DNA from 4 places in the Mycoplana ramosa genome. Region 4 is predicted to be linked to each of the others. Evidence: predicted binding sites of a transcription regulator. Region 4 holds the regulator's gene; each other region holds the start of a gene.

Region 1 (4,752 bases), on a different contig from region 4:
ATTGAGGAAGCGCAGCCGCTCGCGGATCTCCTTGAGGATACGGACGGCGATCTCGTTCTGCTTGGCGTTCATGTGGCCGGGCAGGGCGTCGAACCAGTCGCGGGCCACGCGGATCGACATGTCGGTGACCTGGCCGATGTGCAGCTTGTCGATCTTCACCGCCAGCGCCTCCGGCTTCAGCCGATAGCCGTTGCAGGCCGGGCAGGGGGCGGCGGACATATAGCGCTCGATCTCCTCGCGCGCCCAGGCCGAATCCGTCTCCTTCCAGCGCCGCTCGAGGTTGGGGACGATGCCTTCGAAGCTCTTGGTCGTCTTGTAGGAGCGCGCGCCGTCCTGATAGTGGAACTCGATCTTCTCATCCGTGCCGTAGAGGATCGCCTTCTGGCCTTCTTCCGAAAGGTCCGACCAGCGACTGGAGAGCTTGAAACCGTAGGCCGCGCCCAGCGCCTCGAGCGTCTGGTTGTAGTAGGGCGAGGACGACTTGGCCCACGGAGCGATTGCGCCGTCGCGCAGGGTCCGCTCCGGCTCGGGCACGATCAGGTCCGGGTCGATCTTCTGCTGGCTGCCAAGGCCGTCACAGGTCGGGCAGGCACCGAAAGGATTGTTGAAGGAAAACAGCCGCGGCTCGATCTCGGGAATGGTGAAGCCGGAGACCGGGCATGCGAACTTCTCCGAGAACAATACCCTCTCATGCGTATCGTTCAGCGACTTGTTGGCCGACCCGCCGGCGGCCGTTTCGTCCGGCGGCAGCGGTTTGTCGGCGAACTCGGCGATCGCCAGTCCGTCGGCAAGCGTCAGGCAGGTTTCGAGACTGTCGGCGAGGCGGGCGGCGAGATCCGGGCGTACCACGACGCGGTCGACCACGACATCGATGTCGTGCTTGTATTTCTTGTCGAGCGCAGGGACGTCGGCGATCTCGTAGAACTGGCCGTCGACCTTGACGCGCTGAAAGCCCTTCTTCATCAGTTCGGCGAGTTCCTTCTTGTACTCGCCCTTCCGGCCGCGCACGATCGGCGCGAGGATATAGAGGCGCGTGCCTTCGCCGAAATCGATGACGCGGTCGACCATCTGGCTGACCGTCTGGCTCTCGATCGGCAGGCCGGTCGCAGGCGAATAGGGGACCCCGACGCGGGCGAACAGCAGCCGCATGTAGTCGTAGATCTCGGTGACAGTCCCGACCGTCGAGCGCGGGTTCTTCGAGGTCGTCTTCTGCTCGATCGAGATCGCCGGCGACAGCCCGTCGATCTGGTCGACATCCGGCTTCTGCATCATCTCCAGGAACTGGCGCGCATAGGCCGAGAGGCTTTCGACGTAGCGGCGCTGACCCTCCGCGTAGATCGTGTCGAAAGCGAGCGACGATTTGCCGGAGCCGGAGAGGCCGGTCATCACGATCAGCTTGTTGCGCGGCAGGTCGAGGTCGATGCCCTTGAGATTGTGCTCGCGCGCCCCGCGAATGGAAATGGTCTTGAGTTCGCTCATGTGTCCAGCGCCAGATGTCGAAGGTCGGAAGAAGTGGTTTGTCGGTCGCGCACCCTATTTAGGGACTGGAACCGGCCTGTCCATGTGCGTTGCGGCAAAACCGTGCCTCTTTGCGATTCGGTTGACAAGATTGCGATGATTTACTAGAACAAAAAAAGAACGAAATACACTAGAATTTGAATCTGTGGATTGTCCGGCACATGGGGCGGCGTCCGCCGCCGCCAGCCGTTAAGATGCGCGGATGAATTTCATGAGGAACCGGAAACCTCTCCGGCGTGACAACAAGGACTGAGCGGATGGCAGGCAGCGTCAACAAGGTAATCCTGATCGGGAACGTCGGCGCGGACCCGGAGATCCGCCGCACGCAGGACGGTCGCCCGATCGCCAACCTGCGGATCGCGACGTCGGAATCCTGGCGCGACCGCAACTCCGGCGAGCGCCGCGAAAAGACGGAATGGCACACCGTCGTCGTCTTCAACGAGGGCCTGTGCAAGGTCGTCGAGCAGTACGTCAAGAAGGGCGCCAAGCTCTATATCGAGGGCGCGCTGCAGACCCGCAAGTGGCAGGACCAGAACGGCAACGACCGCTATTCGACCGAAGTGGTGCTGCAGGGCTTCAACTCGACCCTGACCATGCTCGACGGTCGCGGCGAGGGCGGCGGCGACCGCCGTGGCGGCGGCTCCGACTTCGGTGGCGCTGGCAACTATGGCGGCGGCGCACCGAGCTATGACGACTACGGCTCGCAGCCGTCCTCGTCCGGTGGCGCGAGCCGCGGCGGCGGATCGTCGAATTTCTCGCGCGACATGGACGACGATATTCCGTTCTAAGGCCTAGCGTTGTCCGGGCGGAAACATTTTCTCGCCCGGGTGGGCGAGACGTCGCGCGGAGCCGGAATGCCGGTGCCTGTCAGGTTGGCATCAGAACAGTCACGATAGGTTCGCAAGTCCCGGCGCACCTGTCTCGAGTTGGGATTCGTGCGCACCGATCCACATCCGGTTGCCCCGCCAGTCGGTGCTTCGCGCAAGCCAACCGCGGACCCATATCACTGGCAACAACAGATCGCGCGTGACCATGGCGATGAGCGACCATCGGGAAAGATGCCAGTTCTTCCGATGGGCGAGCGCGAGTTCGGGCAAGTAGGTCGCGCCGGCGACAAATGCAGCGGCGGCGGCCACGCTGTGGCCTGCGCCGATCGCCGCGATCACCGACAGCACAAGCGGCGGTACCACCCCCAGCAGGATTTCCGGTGAGAAGAATTGCGGAAAGGTAACGCGTCGCAAGCGCGCCCACCGGCACTGCCGTGCCCAGACCTCGCGAAATGTCCTGCTGCCGAGTGGTTGATCGAACGGGGAGGACACCAGGTGCACCTTCAGGCCGAGGCCCCTGACGAGTTTCGTGGCGGCCGCATCCTCAGCGATCTGAGAACCCAGCGCCTGAATGCCGCCGTTGGCATCCAGCATGCTTTTGCGCCAGAGCATGCTCTTGCCCTGTGCACACCCGAACCCAAGCGCCTCGCCGGCATATTGCCAACGCGCCTGATGGGCGTTCAGGAACGCACATTCGACCTCCGCCCAGAATCCTTGCGGACGTGAACCAAGCGGGGTCGAGCATACCAGCCCGCTGTCCGGGCGCCACGCCGCCATCAGGCGAGCAAGATAGTCGGCCGGCATCAGGACGTTCGAGTCGGCGAGAACCACCCATTCATGCGACGCGGCGTTCCAGCCTTTCACGCAGTTGTTCAGCTTCGGATTGGCACTGATCGGATCGTCGCCGACAAGAAGCGTTGCGGGAATGGCAGGGTGGCGTCTGCGCACATCGTCGACCAGCGGGATCACTGCATCCCTTGCATCAGCGACGCAGAAGATCACTTCGTAGTCCGGCCAATCCAGGCGGAATGCGCTTTCCAGCGTTTCCCGCGAAAATTCCTCGCGGCCGCAGAGCGGAATGACGACAGAGACTGGCGGGCGTCTACGCGCCGCGGGCTGCGGGCCCAGGCGGGGCCAGATGCGCCGGCCGGCTATGGCCAGGCTCAACAGATTGATGGCCAGGAGCGCTCCGGCGGCGGTAAAAAAATTCAGCATCATGGTTCCATCGACGAGCCGCTCCGCCGTTCTGGCGAACCGAGACATCCGATAGACATCACCCAGAGATGACAGACCGATGACATCCGATGCCTCGGATCGACGCTGGCAGACGGTTGCCCAAGGGCGAAGGGGATCCGCCACTCCGCGCGGTGCCGGTCCTGTGGATGGCTGGTTTATGGGAGTTAAGGCAAAGGTATCGAAGTCAGTAGGTGACCATTTTGGACGCCACGTGAAAGGCGCGCATCGCAGTCAGATCACGAACGCCGCCCGGGTGCCGTCGACGACGAACTGCACTGCCAGCGCCGCCAGAATGACCCCGAGAAGCCGCGTCAGGATCGCCCGGCCGGTCACGCCAAGATAGCGGTCGACCCGTTCGGCGATATAGAGGGTGAGATAGACCACCGCGACGCACACGGCGATGACGACGAGGAGGGCTGCGCGGCCCACCGGCGACGACAACGACCCGGACAGAAGGATCGTCGCGGAAATGGCGCCGGGCCCGGCGATCAGCGGCAGGGCGAGTGGAAAGACCGCGATGTTGCGGATGTGGTCCTTGGTGATGGCGACTTCGGATGTCTTCTCCTTGCGTTCCTGGCGACGCTCGAAGACCATCTCGAAGGCGATGGTGAACAGTAGCAGACCGCCGGCAATGCGGAAGGCGGCGATCGATATCCCGAGCAGGCCGAGGATCCCGGCGCCGAAAATCGCAAAAGTGGCGAGGATGGCGAAGGCGATGATCGACCCGCGCAGCGCCACCTGGTTGCGTTCGGCGCGGTTCATGCCGACGGTCAGGCCGAGAAAGATCGGCGCGAGCCCCGGCGGGTCGAGCGTCACCAGCATGGTCGTGAGCGCATTGACGACCAATTCGTAATCGTACATCCGGCCATCCCCCTTGCCGATCCGCATTCTCTCGATGCGCTTTAGCCGCCATTGTTAGGGCAGTGACGCACCCAAGTGAAGGGGGCGGCGGTGCCACATTCGGGCGGCGCCATCAAATTGCGGCATTTGGCGGATTTCTGGCAAAAGACTGTTCAAAACCTCCCACAAAATTGGCGCAGTTCAAGCTGGTAGGCTATAAAATCCCGACTGATTCTGAACAAAGATCGTGATCGAAATTGACAGAGCAAACGACCCCCGGCGGCAAGTCCCCTTCCGGTATTGAGCCCATTTCCATCACCGCGGAAATGCA
Region 2 (4,752 bases), on a different contig from region 4:
GTCAGCGCCGACCAGAAGCCGTTCGAGGCGACCGAGCCGTCGCCGCCGAGCGCGACACCGATGGCACGGTTATAGTCCGGCTTTTTCAGCACCGTGCAGTAATATTCGATCGCCTGCGCCCAGCCGGCCGTCGGCGTGTATTGCGAGCCGACGCCGCCGCACATGGGCAGTGCCGAGGCGCCGTGACGGTTCGGGTAGTTGAACACGACGCCGATGTCGCGGCCATCCGAATAACCGCCAGCCCGGCCCATGGCCGAACCGAGCGCGTCCGCCGGATCGACGCCGAGCGCCAGGAGGAGAGGGCGGGAGCGATAGTAGCCGCATGCACCGTCATGCCGCTCCGTCAGCCGGCAGCCGAGCAGGATCTGCGCCAGGTCGTGGCCGCGGGCGGAGAACTGGTAGAGCAGCTTTTTTTCCGGCATCAGCCGCGTCTCTTCCATTTCGTCCAGGGTGCGGGAAAGCTGCATCAGATAGGCGATGCGCTTCCAGTCGATCGTCTCGTCCGGCGCGTTGCGAACGACCCGTCTCAGCGCTGCCTGTGCCATCTCGCCTTCCTCCTCCGCACTGCAATCCCATACGAAATACTAATAGGCCTTGGCCGCGCGTTCCTTTCAGAATTCGACCTGATCGGTATATCTTTGAAACAGACGTTTCACATGGGGAAGAAATCGGATGAACCATATCGAGCTTGATGCCGTCGACCGGCAGATCATCCGCGTGCTGCAGCACCAGGCCGACATCAGCCACGCCGCCCTGGCCGAGAAGGTTGGCGCCTCGAGCGCGTCGTGCTGGCGGCGGATCAAGGCGCTGGAGGCCGCCGGCGTGCTTGGAAAAACCGTGCGCCTGGTGGAGCCGGAGGCGATCGGCCGGGGGCTGAACGTCTTCTGCCAGGTGCGGATGAAGAGCCACGACCCCATTGCCCGGCGGGATTTCGAGCGGTTCGTCGAGAGCCATGACGAGGTGCTCGAATGCTACTCGATGTCGGGCGAATGGGACTATCTGCTGCGCGTGGTGGCGGCGGACGTACGCGACTACGAGCGGCTTCTGATGCACGGCATTCTCACCCATGAGGCGGTCGCGAATTCATCCTCGCATTTTGCCCTCAAGAGCGTGAAGTACACGACGGCACTGCCGGTTTAGGGTCCGTCTTGCCGAGGCTGGCGGCGCCGGATCTTTGCAGATCCTGCGCTCTTCCGTCGACTATCGTCGGACACTCCCGCGTCCGGGAGCAGGCGCGGCTTTGTGATCGCTCCAGTTCAAATTGCCGTTGACTCTTGCCCGGCGTTCTGGAATCCATAAGAACATAACAGGAACAAACAGAGGAACGAACGTCATGGCAACGCCTGCCCTGGCGCAGAGGCGGCTTTTTGCCCTGCGTGAGACGATCGCCCGCATCGAGAACGCCGATCACCCTGGCCTCGCCCGGCGCAAACGCCACTGGCAATGGGATGAGCAGGGGGCGCAGCCCGTATCCGAATCCGGCGAAACAGACGGCCTCGACGCCGTTTTCGATGGCAATCTCCCGGCCTGCGGTCTTGTCGAGATCCGCAATGCGCAGACCCGCGATATGGGGGCTGCGACCGGCTTCTCCCTGGCCCTGGCCGCGCTTCGGCAGGACCGGGGCGAGAAGGGCGAGGGCGCAACGCTCTGGATCGGCCAGGCGATGGCATTCTCCGAGGCCGGCACCCCCTACGCTCCGGGCCTGAGAAGGCACGGCCTCGATCCGACCCGCGTGCTTCTTGCCAGGCCGCGCACGATCGCGGACGCGCTCTGGATGGCGGAGACGGCACTCGGCGTCCCGGCCTTTTCGACCGTCATCCTGGAGATCCGCGGCAATCCCGCCGGCTTCGGCCTGACCGAAAGCCGCCGGCTGCAACTGCGGGCGCGGGAGAACGGCATCCTGCTCCTGCTTCTGCGCCAGGCCGGCGAGGAGGAGGCGAGCAGCGCGCTCTGCCGGCTGCGCATCGATCCGGCCCCGGCCGGCGAACGCCCATTGCCGGACGGAACGACGCTTGAAGGCAGCATCGCCAATCCCGTCTTCCTGGTCACGCCGGAGAAGAGCAAGACCGCCGACCCGGTCGGCATCCTCCTGGAGTGGAATTCCCATGACCGCCGCTTTCACCGCCTCGAGCCCCGCCCTGCCGTTTCTTCCGAAGAGCGGCGACCAGCGGATCCTCTGTCTGTGGTTTCCCTACCTGGCCGCCGATCGCGTGGCGCGGCAGCGCTGGGGTCGGTCGTGGCTTTCAAGGGCGCGTCCTGAGCATCCGCCGGTCGCCTTCGCCGGCCGCAGCGACAATGCCATGCGGCTCGCCTTCCTCGACCGCGAAGCCGAACGGATCGGCCTGCGCAAGGGGCAGGGCGTCACAGAAGCGCGGGCGATCTGTCCGGCGCTGGACATCCTGCCTGCCGATCCGGCCGCGGACCGGGCCCTGCTCGAGGCACTGGCCGACTGGTGCGACCGCTACACGCCGCTCGTGGCGCTGGAGGGCGCGGACGGCCTCTATCTCGACATCACCGGCTGCACCCATCTCCATGGCGGCGAGCGGGCGCTGCTCGATGACGTGCTGTCGCGCCTGTTTTCGCTCGGCATCGAGGCGCGCGGGGCGATCGCGTCCACCCCCGGCCTTTGCTGGGCGGCCGCCCATTTCGGCGATGGCGGCGTGATCGATGCCGATGCGGCGCAGGCTGTGCTCGCTCGCCTGCCGGTCGAAGCCCTGCGCCTGCCCGAGGACGTGCTCGGGCCGCTCGGCCGGGTCGGGCTGAAGTCGATCGGCGATCTCCTGCCGCTGCCACGCGCGCCGCTCGCCCGCCGCTTCGGCCCCCTGCCGCTCCTCCGGCTCGACCAGGCGCTGGGCCTGGAGGACGAGCCGATCTCGCCGCGCTTGGCCGTGCCGATGCTGTCGGCGGAGCGGCGGCTGTTCGATCCCGTCCAGTCCGAGGAAGACATCCTTGCGCTTGCCACCCACCTTGCCGGCAGCTTGAAGGAGGGACTCGAGCGGCGCGGCGAGGGCGGGCGCCTGTTCGCGCTGCTGCTGTTCCGGGTGGACGGCCGCGTCTTCCGCCTCCAGGCCGCCACCTCGGCGCCCCTCAGAGACCCGGAGCGGATCGCCGTGCTCTTCCGCGAGCGGCTGTCGGCCGTGCATGACGACCTTGATGCCGGCTACGGTTTCGAGATCATCCGGCTCTGCGTTCTCGCAAGCGAGACCTTCGCGGCGATGCAGCAGGATTTTGCCGCCGGCACCGGCGAGAGCCGGTCGCTTTCGGGCTTTGCCGACCGGATCGTGGCCCGCTTCGGTCCGGAGAGCCTGCTCGCCCTCACCCTGCCGGAAAGCCATGTGCCGGAGCGCGCCGCACGCCTGACGCCCGTCGCCGATCACTGGGAGAGCGAGCGGGCCGTCGGCCGGAGCGCAAAGCCGGCACCCGCGACGGCCCCCCTCGGCGATCGCCCGCTGCGCCTGTTCGCACCGCCCGAGCCGGTCGAGACCGTGGCGGGCGTGCCGGAGGATGCGCCGAAGACCTTCCGCTGGCGCCGCAGCTTTCATCGGATCACCAGCACGGAAGGGCCGGAGAGGATTGCCGGCGAATGGTGGATCGACGGCGAGGACCAGCCGGCCCGCGACTATTTCCGCGTCGAGGACGAGGCCGGCCGCCGCTACTGGCTTTTTCGCGAAGGAGCGTATGGTGCGCAGCCGCAGCTCCCGCGCTGGTTCATCCACGGGGTCTTTGCATGAGCGGCCCGCCTGCCTTCTTCGAACTCGGTGCCCGGACCAGTTTTTCCTTCCTCGAGGGTGCCGCCCCTGCCGAGGCCATGGTGGAGGCGGCCAGCCGGATCGGCCTTTCCGGCCTCGGCATCGCCGACCGCAACACGGTTGCCGGGGTGGTGCGGGCGCACTCCAAGGCACGGGTCGAAGGTCTGCCCTTCTGTCCCGGTGCCCGCCTCGTCTTTGCCGACGAGACGCCCGACGTCCTCGCCTATCCGCAAAACCGGCGGGGCTGGGCCCGCCTCTGCCGTCTGTTGAGCTTGGGCAACCTGCGCGCGACCAAGGGCGAGTGCCTCCTTTACCTGCCCGACCTTCTGGAATGGCAGGCGGACCTCCAGCTCATCGTCATGCCGGCTGCCGGCCGGCCCCAGCCGGAGCGCCTGCGGCCCCTGCTTGCGCGCCTGCGCGAGAGCGCCGGCGACCGGCTCTATCTGGCGCTGGTCCCGCGCCGCGACGGCTTCGACCGGCATGACCTTGCCGCGCTGGCGCAGCTCGCCCGCGAGAACCGCATCCGGCCGATTGCCACCAACGATGTGCTTTACGATGTCGCGGAGCGCCGGCCGCTCGCCGATGTCGTCGCGGCCATCCGCCTGAGGACGCCGATCGCAGAACTGGGCTTCCACCGGCAGGCCAATGCGGAGCGACACCTGAAGGACCCCGCCGAGATGGCGCGGATTTTACGCGACCATCCCGAAGCGATCGTCAATACGGCGCATTTCTTCCGCGGGCTTCGCTTCGACCTGGAGGAGCTGAGCCACCAGTATCCGGACGAATCCGATGCCGGCATGACCCCGGCCGAGACGCTGCTGCGCTTGGTGCGCGAGGGCGGGGCCAGGCGCTATCCCGAAGGTATCCCGGCCAAGGTCGAGGAACGGCTGGCCTATGAACTGGCGCTGATCAGCAGGAAGAGGTACGAGCCCTACTTCCTGACCGTGCACAAGCTGGTGACCTTTGCCCGGAGCAAAGGTATCCTTTGCCAGGGCCGGGGTTC
Region 3 (4,752 bases), on a different contig from region 4:
GGCCGCGCCGCATAGAGCCCCTGTGCGATCAGGCCGCCGACGGACAGCCCGATGACGACGGCCTCCTTGACGGCGTAGAGATCCAGCAGGCCGGAGAGGTCGCTGACGTGATCGTCGATGGAATAGGGCACCTGGCCGATATCCGACAGGCCGTGTCCGCGCTTGTCGTAGAGGATGATCGGATAGTCGCCGGCCAGCCGCACGACGACGTCACGCCAGATGCGGAAATCCGTCCCGAGCGAATTGGCAAAGACCAGAACAGGCTTGTCCTGCGGGCCGCCGATCACCTGATGGTGAAGACTGATGTCGTTTATCCGGGCGAACTGCAAGGATGTCTCCTCCCGACGCCGCACATTGGTCTGTCGATTTGGTCAGGTAAAGCAATATTTCGCGCTTCTGACCTGCCGCAGCTCTGCGTCCTCGAGGACGAGGCAGGCCGACGACCGCACCAAGTTCCGCCATCTGCAGACCTTTGTCGAGACGGCGCCGGCAAGAGAGCCTCATGAACGCGGCCGGGCATTTGCCCGTCAGCCAGCGAGTGGCTCTCCGCCAGCGCCGCCAGCAACGCCGCGGCACACCCGCCAAATCACATCACGGTCATGCGCCGACCAGCTGCAACGCAGGATCAGGCCTCCCGCATGCGCGCATCGACTTCGGCCGCCTCGGGGATCGACGGCTGGGCGCCGCGCTTGAGGCAGGAGAGCGAGCCGGCGATCGCGGCACGGCGCAGGCAGTCGGCAAAGGGCAGGCCCGCGTCGAGCGATGCCACCAGATAGCCGCAAAAGCTGTCGCCCGCACCGACGGTGTCGATCGGCTCGATCTTCAGGCCCGGAGCGCGGAAAACCGTGCCCTTGCGGATGGCGATGACGCCGTCGGCGCCGAGGGTCACGATGATCGTCTGCCCGGTCTGTTCGTGGAGCGCACGCATCTCGGCCTCCCGCTCCGCATCGGACAGGCCGGACTTTCCGGCATACTGCTCGAACTCGATCTCGTTGGTCACGACGATGTCGGCCTTGGCGCCGAGTCTGCGCGCGTCCGACGTCATCGGCGCGAGATTGATCACCGACGTCACGCGGCGGGCCCTGGCGGCATCGAGCGCCGCCTCGACGGCTTCCGCCGGCACTTCGAGCTGCAGCGCCAGGATATCGCCGGCCGCCATCTGCGCCACGGCCGCCTTGGCATCGGCCGCGGTGACGTCGCCATTGGCACCGGCGACGACGACGATGACGTTCTCGCCGTCGTCGGCAACCAGGATGTGGGCCGTGCCGGTCGGCTCGTCCGCGACCTTGACCAGATCGAGATCCACGCGCGACTGGGTGAGCAGCACCAGGGATTCCGCGGCAAAGGCATCCCCACCGACAGCGCCCGCCATGCGGACCGTTGCCCCGGCCCGCCGGGCCGCCAACGCCTGGTTGGCGCCCTTGCCGCCGGCCGCCGTGGTAAAGCTGTGCCCCTGCACGGTTTCGCTCGCTTTCGGCAAGCGTTCGGTGGTAGCGATGAGATCCATGTTGATGGATCCGAAAACGGTGATCATGGGCGTGCGTTCCTCCGGTATGCCTCGGCCGACACTGCCCGAGCCGGTCAGTCCTCGTCAACCACTCTCAGTTTCAACTGGCCGGTGCGGCTTTCGACCGCACGCTCCGCGCCGGCCGCAGACGGCGCCGGGGCCGGTGCCGGTCCTTGCGGTGCGGCGGCCTCGAACTCCATCTCACCGATCCGCGCGCCGCGCCGGACGAGCTTGTCAGTCGAGGTCAGGATCTGGTCGACATCCTTCTGCGCCGACGTGAAGTGCCCGTGCAGCTTGCGGACACGGTCGTCGAGACGGCCGAGATCCTCCATCAGCCGGATCACCTCGCCCTGGATCACGTGCGCCTGCTCGCGCATGCGCTGATCCTTCAGCAGCGCCTGCAGGACCTGGATCGACAGGAGCAGAAGCGACGGCGAGACGATGACGATGCGGGCGCGATGCGCGCGCTGGACGATCGGCTCGAAGCTCTCATGGATCGCGGCGAAGATCGATTCGGAGGGAACAAAGAGAAAGGCGGTATCCTGCGTCTCGCCGGCCAGCAGGTATTTTTCGGCGATGTCGCGGATGTGGACCTCCATGTCCCGGCGGAACTGCTGCGCCGCAAGCTTGGCGGCCTCCGCATTCGCCGCCGCGCCCATCGCGTTCCACGCCTCCAGCGGAAACTTCGCGTCGATGACCAGCGGCGGCTGGCCGTTCGGCATGCGGATGATGCAGTCCGGCCGCACCCCGCTGGCGAGCTGCGCCTGGAACTGGTAGGCGCCGACCGGCAGGCCGTCGGCCACGATCGCCTCCATTCGGCCCTGGCCAAAGGCGCCGCGGGTCTGCTTGTTTGCCAGGATCGCCTGCAGGCCGACGACGTCCTTCGCCAGCAACTGGATGTTCGTCTGCGCCGTGTCGATCACCGCCAGCCGCTCCTGCAGCCGGCGAAGGTTCTCGTGCGTGGCGCGGGTCTGCTCGCTGATCGACTGGCCGAGGCGCTGCGTCAGCCCGTCGAGACGCTGATTGATCGCCTGGTTCGTCTCGGCCTGGCGCGCGCCGAACACCTCGGCCAGCGCAGCGATACGGCCCTGCATCTCGTTTTGCGCGCGCAGCAGTTCGGCCAGGCGCGTTTCCGCCGCCGCTGCAGTGGCGCGCTGGCGGCTTGCGGCCCGGCGGGCGACGACGATCCAGCCGGCCGCCACGATCGCTGCGAACAGGCAGGCAAGCTGCAGCGCCGGGTCGCGGGCAAGCGCATCGAAAAGCCGAATCACCGCGGCCTGAAGGAATGGTTCCGGATTCATGCGGCAAACATAACAGCATTTGCGCGCAAGAACAGATCATAACGTGAACAAACGTGACCGTGGTGTGACGCAAGGCAATTGAAAGCCGCCCGGCAAACCGCTAAGTGAGGCGAATGACGATCAAACCGCTGATTATCCTTCCCGATCCCATCCTTCGGCAGGTCTCCGCACCGCTGGAGACGGTCAACGACGAAGCAAGGCGCCTCGCCGACGACATGCTGGAGACGATGTACGACGCGCCCGGCATCGGGCTGGCGGCGATCCAGATCGGCGTGCCGCGCCGCATGCTGGTGCTGGACGTGTCCAAGGAGGGCGAGGCCAAGACGCCGCTCGTCTTCATCAACCCCGAAATCGTCACGACCTCTGATGAACGGTCGGTGTACGAGGAGGGGTGCCTGTCGATCCCGGACTACTATGCCGAAGTCGAGCGCCCCGCGACGCTCACCGTTCGCTACCTGGACCGCGACGGCAAAGAGCGGACGATCGACGCCGACGGACTTCTCGCGACCTGCCTGCAGCACGAGATCGACCACCTGAACGGCGTGCTCTTCATCGACCATATTTCCAAGCTCAAGCGCGACATGGTGATCCGGAAGTTCACCAAGGCGGCCAAGACACGCGGCGCCAAGGCGATCTGACCCGACATCGGGCGATAAAAGCCGTTTGAAGGGACCTTCTGCTGCACGTCGCCCAAAAGCGTGCAGCGGTACTGCAGCAAGGACGTGCACGCGACGTGCCTTAGCTTAGACGGGAGCATCGCCGCATGGCGCTTCGCATCATCTTCATGGGTACGCCGGAGTTTTCGGTGCCGACGCTGACGGCCCTCGCCGACGCCGGGCATACGATCGTGGCAGCCTATTCGCAGCCGCCGCGCCCCGGCGGCAGGCGCGGACTGGAACTGCAGAAGTCGCCGGTGCATCAGGCAGCCGAGCGGCTCGGGGTCCCCGTGTTCACGCCGCTGAACTTCAAGGCCGAGGACGATCGCGCCGCCTTCCGGGCGCTGAATGCCGACGTCGCCGTCGTCGTCGCCTACGGCCTTCTGCTGCCCGAGGCGATCCTCGCCGGCACGCGGCTCGGCTGCTACAACGGCCATGCTTCGCTGCTGCCGCGCTGGCGGGGTGCCGCACCGATCCAGCGCGCAATCATGGCCGGCGACAGAGAGACCGGCATGATGGTGATGAAGATGGCCAGGGGGCTGGACGCCGGCCCGGTGGCGCTCACCCAGCGTGTCGTAATCGGCCCGGACATGACCGGCGGAGAACTGCACGATGTGCTGATGCAAGCCGGTGGCACGCTGATGGCCGAGGCAATGGCGCGTCTGGAGGTGGGCGACCTGCCGCTGACGCCGCAGGGCGACGAGGGCGTCCTCTACGCCGCCAAGATCGACAAAGGCGAGACGCGCGTCGACTTCGCCCGGCCGGCCGCCGAGGTGCACAACCATATCCGTGCGCTTTCCCCCTTGCCCGGCGCCTGGTTCGAGCTTGCGCTCGCCGGCAAGCCGGAGCGGATCAAGGTGCTTGGATCGCGGCTCGCCACGGGATCGGGACAACCAGGAACGGTGCTCGCCTCCGACGGGCTCGTCGTCGCCTGCGGCGACGGCGCCGTCTCGCTGACGCGGCTGCAGAAGGCCGGCGGCAAGCCGCTCGACGTCGCAGACTTCCTGCGCGGCACTCCTGTCGCCCCGGGCACGGTGATCGTCTGATGCCGCGCTATCGCCTGATCATCGAATATGACGGAACGCCCTATGTCGGCTGGCAGCGGCAGGAGAACGGGCCCTCCGTCCAAGGGGCGGTGGAAAAGGCGATCCTGTCGCTGACCGGCGAGACCGTCTCGATCCGCGGCGCCGGCCGGACCGATTCCGGCGTGCACGCGATGGGCCAGGTGGCTCATGCCGATCTATCGCGGTCCTGGAAGGCGCACACCCTTCGCAACGCCCTGAACGCG
Region 4 (4,752 bases):
GGCATGACGCTGTCTGCGTTTGAGAGTTGGCGGGTTTCGACCGTCATGCTCGACCAACCGGTGACGACGACGATCAAGGGACAGGTGCTGTCGAGCGAGGCCGACGATCGCGGTCGCATGCGCTACCGGGTGGCGCTGCTGTCGACCGACGGCCCGACCCTGCGGCGGCCACCTGGCCATATCAGTCTGCTGGCGCGCAGCCCCCACGTGCCGGTGCCGATCGGCAGCGGGATCGTCGGACGTGCGCGGCTGAACCCACCGTCCGGACCGGCGCTGCCGGGTCTCAACGACTTTGCATTCGACGCCTATTTCGCCGGGACAGGCGCCATCGGCTACTTTTACGGCAAACCGACGGCGACGGAGCTGAACCCGTCGGCGCGAGGCGAGACCGTATCCGCGGCAGCAATCCGAATGGTAGCCGAATGGAGGAGTGCCGTCACGCAACACATCCGCGGCCGCATCGGCGGCGATGCCGGCGCCATTTCCGCCGCCCTGATCACGGCAGAACAGCGCGGCATCAGCCCGGAAACGGTGGAGGCTTTGCGGCAATCGGGCCTCGCTCACGTTCTGGCGATTTCAGGGCTCAACATGGCCCTTGCGGCGGGCACCTTTCTGGTCGGCGCCCGTCTGCTGCTGGCACTGGTCCCGGGGGCAGCCGAGCAGTTCCCGGTGAAGAAGATCGCAGCCGTCGGCGGATTGATCACGGTCACGCTCTACATCATGATTTCCGGCGGCGCGGTTTCGGCAATCCGCTCGTGGCTCATGATCGTCGTCATGCTGTTCGCTGTCTTATTCGACCGCACCGCCATCAGCCTGCGCAACGTTGCGCTCTCGGCCTTGATCATTCTGGCAGTGACCCCGTCGGCGGTCACCGGTCCCGGCTTCCAGATGTCCTACGCGGCAACCCTGGGCCTCGTCGCGGGCTATGGTGCCTGGCGCGACTGGTCCGCGCGACGCCCGCGGTGGATCGGTGACCGGTCACGGGTCCTGTCGGTTGCATCCGCGCTTGTCGGTGGAATTCTGCTGTCGTCTCTGATCGGCGGGGTCGCGACGCTCGTCTATTCCATCGGGCACTTCCATCGAATCCCGGCCTATGGCCTCGCCGGAAACCTTCTTGCGATGCCGATCATATCGTTCCTCGTCATGCCGATGGCCGTCATCGCCATGCTGCTCATGCCGTTCGGACTGGACGGCATCCCGCTCGCGATCATGGGACGGGGCGTCGACTGGATCATCGCGATGGCCAATTGGGTTGCCGGCTGGGGCGGAGAGGTGGTCACCGGCCGATTGCCGCCGCTGGCTTTCACGCTTGTCGCGGCTGGAGGCGGGCTGGTCTGCCTGTTTCGCACCCGTTTCGCAACCATCGGTCTCTTACCACTCGTCTTCGGCGTGGCTGTCGTCGCCGTCCGCCCCTCGGATGTGCCGCCCGAGGTTCTCGTGTCGAAGGACGGCCGGCTCGTGGCGCTCGTCATGCCCGGAGAAGCCGCCACGAACCGGTCGCGGCCGCCCGATTTCATCTACGATCAATGGCGTCGTGCCCTTCGCCTTGGTACCCATCGATCGCCAATGTTCCTCACCGATGGCGATGCCGCGCAATGGCGGACGGCGACTGGAAGTGGCGCGGGCACCCATCGCTCGGAGGGCCTGGTTGGCCTGGCAGTGCCGAAAGTCCGTCCGCAAGGACGGCAGCGCCGAGGCATGGATAGGGAGGTGGCGCCTGATCCTGTTGCGATCGCGCGGGCACGGGACGACATGGATTCTGCGTTCGCCGTAGCCGCCAACGACAAGCGGTTCGTTTGCCGCCGCAAGGAGTGGTGTGCCGGCACCGCGCCGTCCGGTTGGCGTGTCCTCGTGCTCGAGGATCCGGCCCTTCTCGGGGCCGCCTGCGACCGTGCCGATCTCGTGGTCATATCACGCTACATTCGGATGGAAACCTGCCGTTCCGGCGCGAAACTCGTTTCGGCACGCAGCCTGCGTCGCACCGGGGCCCTCGAGATAACACCGCGGCCTGCCGATCGGCCTGCCGATTGGACCGGCCGATTACGCTACAGCGTTCGCAACGCCGTCACGACGCATCACCGCCCCTGGAGCCGACACCGCCTGTACGACTGGCGGACGAACACCTTCTTCGATTCAGAAAATGCAGTCAGTGATAACGGCGAATGAGGCCGACGAGCTTGCCCTGAATTTTCACTCGGTCGGGGCCGAAGATGCGGGTCTCGTAGGCGGGATTGGCGGCTTCCAAAGCAATGGAGGCGCCCTTGCGGCGGAAGCGCTTCAGTGTCGCCTCCTCGTCGTCGACGAGGGCCACGACGATCTCTCCCGGGTTGGCGGAGTTCGTGTTGCGGATGATGACGGTATCTCCATCCAGGATCCCGGCCTCGATCATCGAGTCGCCCTTGACTTCCAGCGCATAGTGCTCACCAGCACCGAGCATCTCCATTGGAACGGAGATGTCATGGGTGTTGTTCTGGATTGCCGAGATCGGCACGCCGGCGGCGATGCGCCCCATGACCGGAACCGAAACCGACCCATCCGCCACGGCGGCGGCCGGCCTGGCCGGGGAGGGCGCTGGCATTGGCTTGCCAAGGCTTCCTTCGATCACCGATGGCGAAAAACCGCGCCGCGCCTTCAGGCTGGGCGAATAGGCTTCGGGCAGCTTGATCACCTCGAGTGCGCGTGCCCGATTGGGCAACCGACGGATGAAGCCGCGCTCCTCGAGCGCGGTAATCAGCCGGTGAATGCCCGATTTCGAGGCGAGGTCGAGGGCATCCTTCATCTCATCGAATGACGGCGGAATGCCGGTCTCCTTCATCCGCTCGTGGATGAACAGCAGCAGTTCCTGTTGTTTGCGGGTCAGCATGGCTCGTCACCCAGAATCGTGAAACAAATCCAGAACGGACACTATCTGTTCCACATGTGTTCCGCAAGGGGCAAATTTCAATCAAAGGTACAGCGGCTCGTGTGAGACTGTCGGCCGCGAGGCCGGCGGCAGCTTCCATGGTCGGGAAAAAGGCCCTATCGGGGACGAGGGGCCTTCTTCCCGGTTCAACTGCGACACGGTTTGCGCGCCGATTAGGGGCAGGCGGCGATGTAGCGACGCCCGTAGCGATCGCGGTAGTAACACCGACCGGGCTGTCCGGCCACGTTGCCGATGACGGCGCCGGAAACGCCGCCGATCGCGGCCCCGACGGCTGCGCCCCGAACGTCATTGGTGATGGCGCCGCCGATCACTGCACCGGTGGCTGCGCCGATGCCGGCCCCCCTCTCGGTTGGCGTGCAGCCGACCGCTGCGAGCCCGGCCAGAACGAGTATTAGGGAAATCTTGGTCATCTCCATTCCTTCCTGTCTCGTTGATTTTCTTGCCTGTCGATATCTTGTCCACCCCAACCAGCCGTCAAGTGTAATCCGGTTTTTCGTCCAGGTACAACCGGTCGTGGCGCATGCGCGTTCGGGCGAATGTTGCGATCGGACAGATACGATCATGCCGGTAGCGCCTTCAAGGCGGTCGGGGATCGGTCAGATCGGGTGACACGCTAGTGCGCGCTATAGGCACCATCCACGAGATGGTAGCTGCCCGTGATGAAGCTCGCCTCGTCCGAGAGCAGGAAACAGACGAGTGCTGCGACTTCTTCCGGTCGTCCCCGTCGCCCCATCGGCTGCAGCGACTCCATCCGACGGCTGCTCGCCAGTTGCGGATGCTCCGCCAGGAGCGGGGTATCGATCCAGCCGGGACCGACGGCGTTGATGCGGATCCCGAACTTGGCATATTCGATCGCCGCGACCTTGGTCAGTCCCGTGACACCGTGCTTTGCCGCCGTATAGGCCACAGTAAAGGGCAGACCGACGCAACCGAGCACGGAGGAAACGTTGACGATCGCGCCACCGCCCGACGCCATCATGGCGGAAATCTGATGCTTCATGCCGTAGAAGACCCCGTTCAGATTGACGTCCATCACCTTCTGCCAATCGTCGATGGGATAATCCCCACTGGGAAGCCGCGGTCCGTGAATACCGGCATTGTTCACCGCCAGATGCAAGCCGCCGCATCTTTCCACCGTGGTTTCGACCAGCATCCCGACCGCTTCGGCGTCGGTGACGTCCACCGCGACCGCATGGGCCTTGTCTCCATGCGCCCGACGGATCTCGGCGGCAACGCCCTGCGCGGCGTCATGGTCGACGTCGGCGAGGACAACCTCGGCGCCGCCGGCGGCCAGGCGCCGCGATATGGCGGCACCGATTCCCGAGCCAGCACCCGTCACGATCGCGACTTTTCCATCTAAGGCAAACGCCATCGCGTCCCATCCCTGTTTGACTGCCATGGCCAGTCGAGCAGAGGCCGCCCTTCGACGCAAGGGGATTCATCGGAAGCAGAACCGGCATGGTTGGCCGGCACTCTTTTTCTCCCTGGCTTCAATCAAAGGGAGAGACTTGGCCGAAGCGCGCCGCAATGGTATCCATAAAAAAGCAGGGGTTCGTCTGATCGCTAGCAGGTGCAAATGGACAGGAACTTCATGACGCGTCGGGGATTGGTGTTCCTGGGGCTGGGCCTGCTGGCCTCTGGATGCAGTTCGACCTTCGGATCGACGGGATACCCCTCCATGTCGACCTATCGCGTTGCCTCCCAATACCGCCGTCGTCAGGTCGCGTATGAGGGCAACGAGCCGCCCGGAACGATCGTCGTCAACACCTCGGAACGTTATCTCTACCTCGTCGAGGGCGGTGGGCAGGCGATACGTTATGGGGTCGCCG

What was found. The regulator LexA, encoded in region 4, represses DNA repair genes until DNA is damaged. The targets are predictions, from matches to a motif close to TGTTCNNNNTGTGTTCNG.
Region 1: uvrA (excinuclease ABC subunit UvrA) is a predicted target of LexA. The motif match lies at 1,624-1,641, and genes of this name have one in related genera.
Region 2: JNC62_RS15045 (ImuA family protein) is a predicted target of LexA. The motif match lies at 1,298-1,315, and genes of this name have one in related genera.
Region 3: JNC62_RS16155 (DNA recombination protein RmuC) is a predicted target of LexA. The motif match lies at 2,841-2,858, and genes of this name have one in related genera.

Annotation. Positions count from the first base shown of each region.
Region 1 covers NZ_JBHEEW010000013.1:23,804-28,555, forward strand. The annotation lists gene uvrA (excinuclease ABC subunit UvrA) at 1-1,479, opposite strand, end outside; gene JNC62_RS16395 (single-stranded DNA-binding protein) at 1,776-2,306, shown strand; gene JNC62_RS16400 (ceramide glucosyltransferase) at 2,406-3,560, opposite strand; gene JNC62_RS16405 (MarC family protein) at 3,813-4,442, opposite strand; gene gyrA (DNA gyrase subunit A) at 4,679-4,752, shown strand, end outside.
Region 2 covers NZ_JBHEEW010000011.1:65,565-70,316, forward strand. The annotation lists gene JNC62_RS15035 (transketolase C-terminal domain-containing protein) at 1-545, opposite strand, end outside; gene JNC62_RS15040 (Lrp/AsnC family transcriptional regulator) at 673-1,140, shown strand; gene JNC62_RS15045 (ImuA family protein) at 1,334-2,260, shown strand; gene JNC62_RS15050 (Y-family DNA polymerase) at 2,211-3,731, shown strand; gene JNC62_RS15055 (error-prone DNA polymerase) at 3,728-4,752, shown strand, end outside.
Region 3 covers NZ_JBHEEW010000012.1:143,561-148,312, forward strand. The annotation lists gene pcaD (3-oxoadipate enol-lactonase) at 1-329, opposite strand, end outside; gene JNC62_RS16150 (ribokinase) at 626-1,534, opposite strand; gene JNC62_RS16155 (DNA recombination protein RmuC) at 1,582-2,808, opposite strand; gene def (peptide deformylase) at 2,922-3,446, shown strand; gene fmt (methionyl-tRNA formyltransferase) at 3,572-4,510, shown strand; gene truA (tRNA pseudouridine(38-40) synthase TruA) at 4,510-4,752, shown strand, end outside.
Region 4 covers NZ_JBHEEW010000006.1:122,366-127,117, forward strand. The annotation lists gene JNC62_RS09450 (ComEC/Rec2 family competence protein) at 1-2,166, shown strand, start outside; gene lexA (transcriptional repressor LexA) at 2,147-2,863, opposite strand; gene JNC62_RS09460 (YMGG-like glycine zipper-containing protein) at 3,076-3,333, opposite strand; gene JNC62_RS09465 (SDR family NAD(P)-dependent oxidoreductase) at 3,537-4,295, opposite strand; gene JNC62_RS09470 (L,D-transpeptidase) at 4,500-4,752, shown strand, end outside.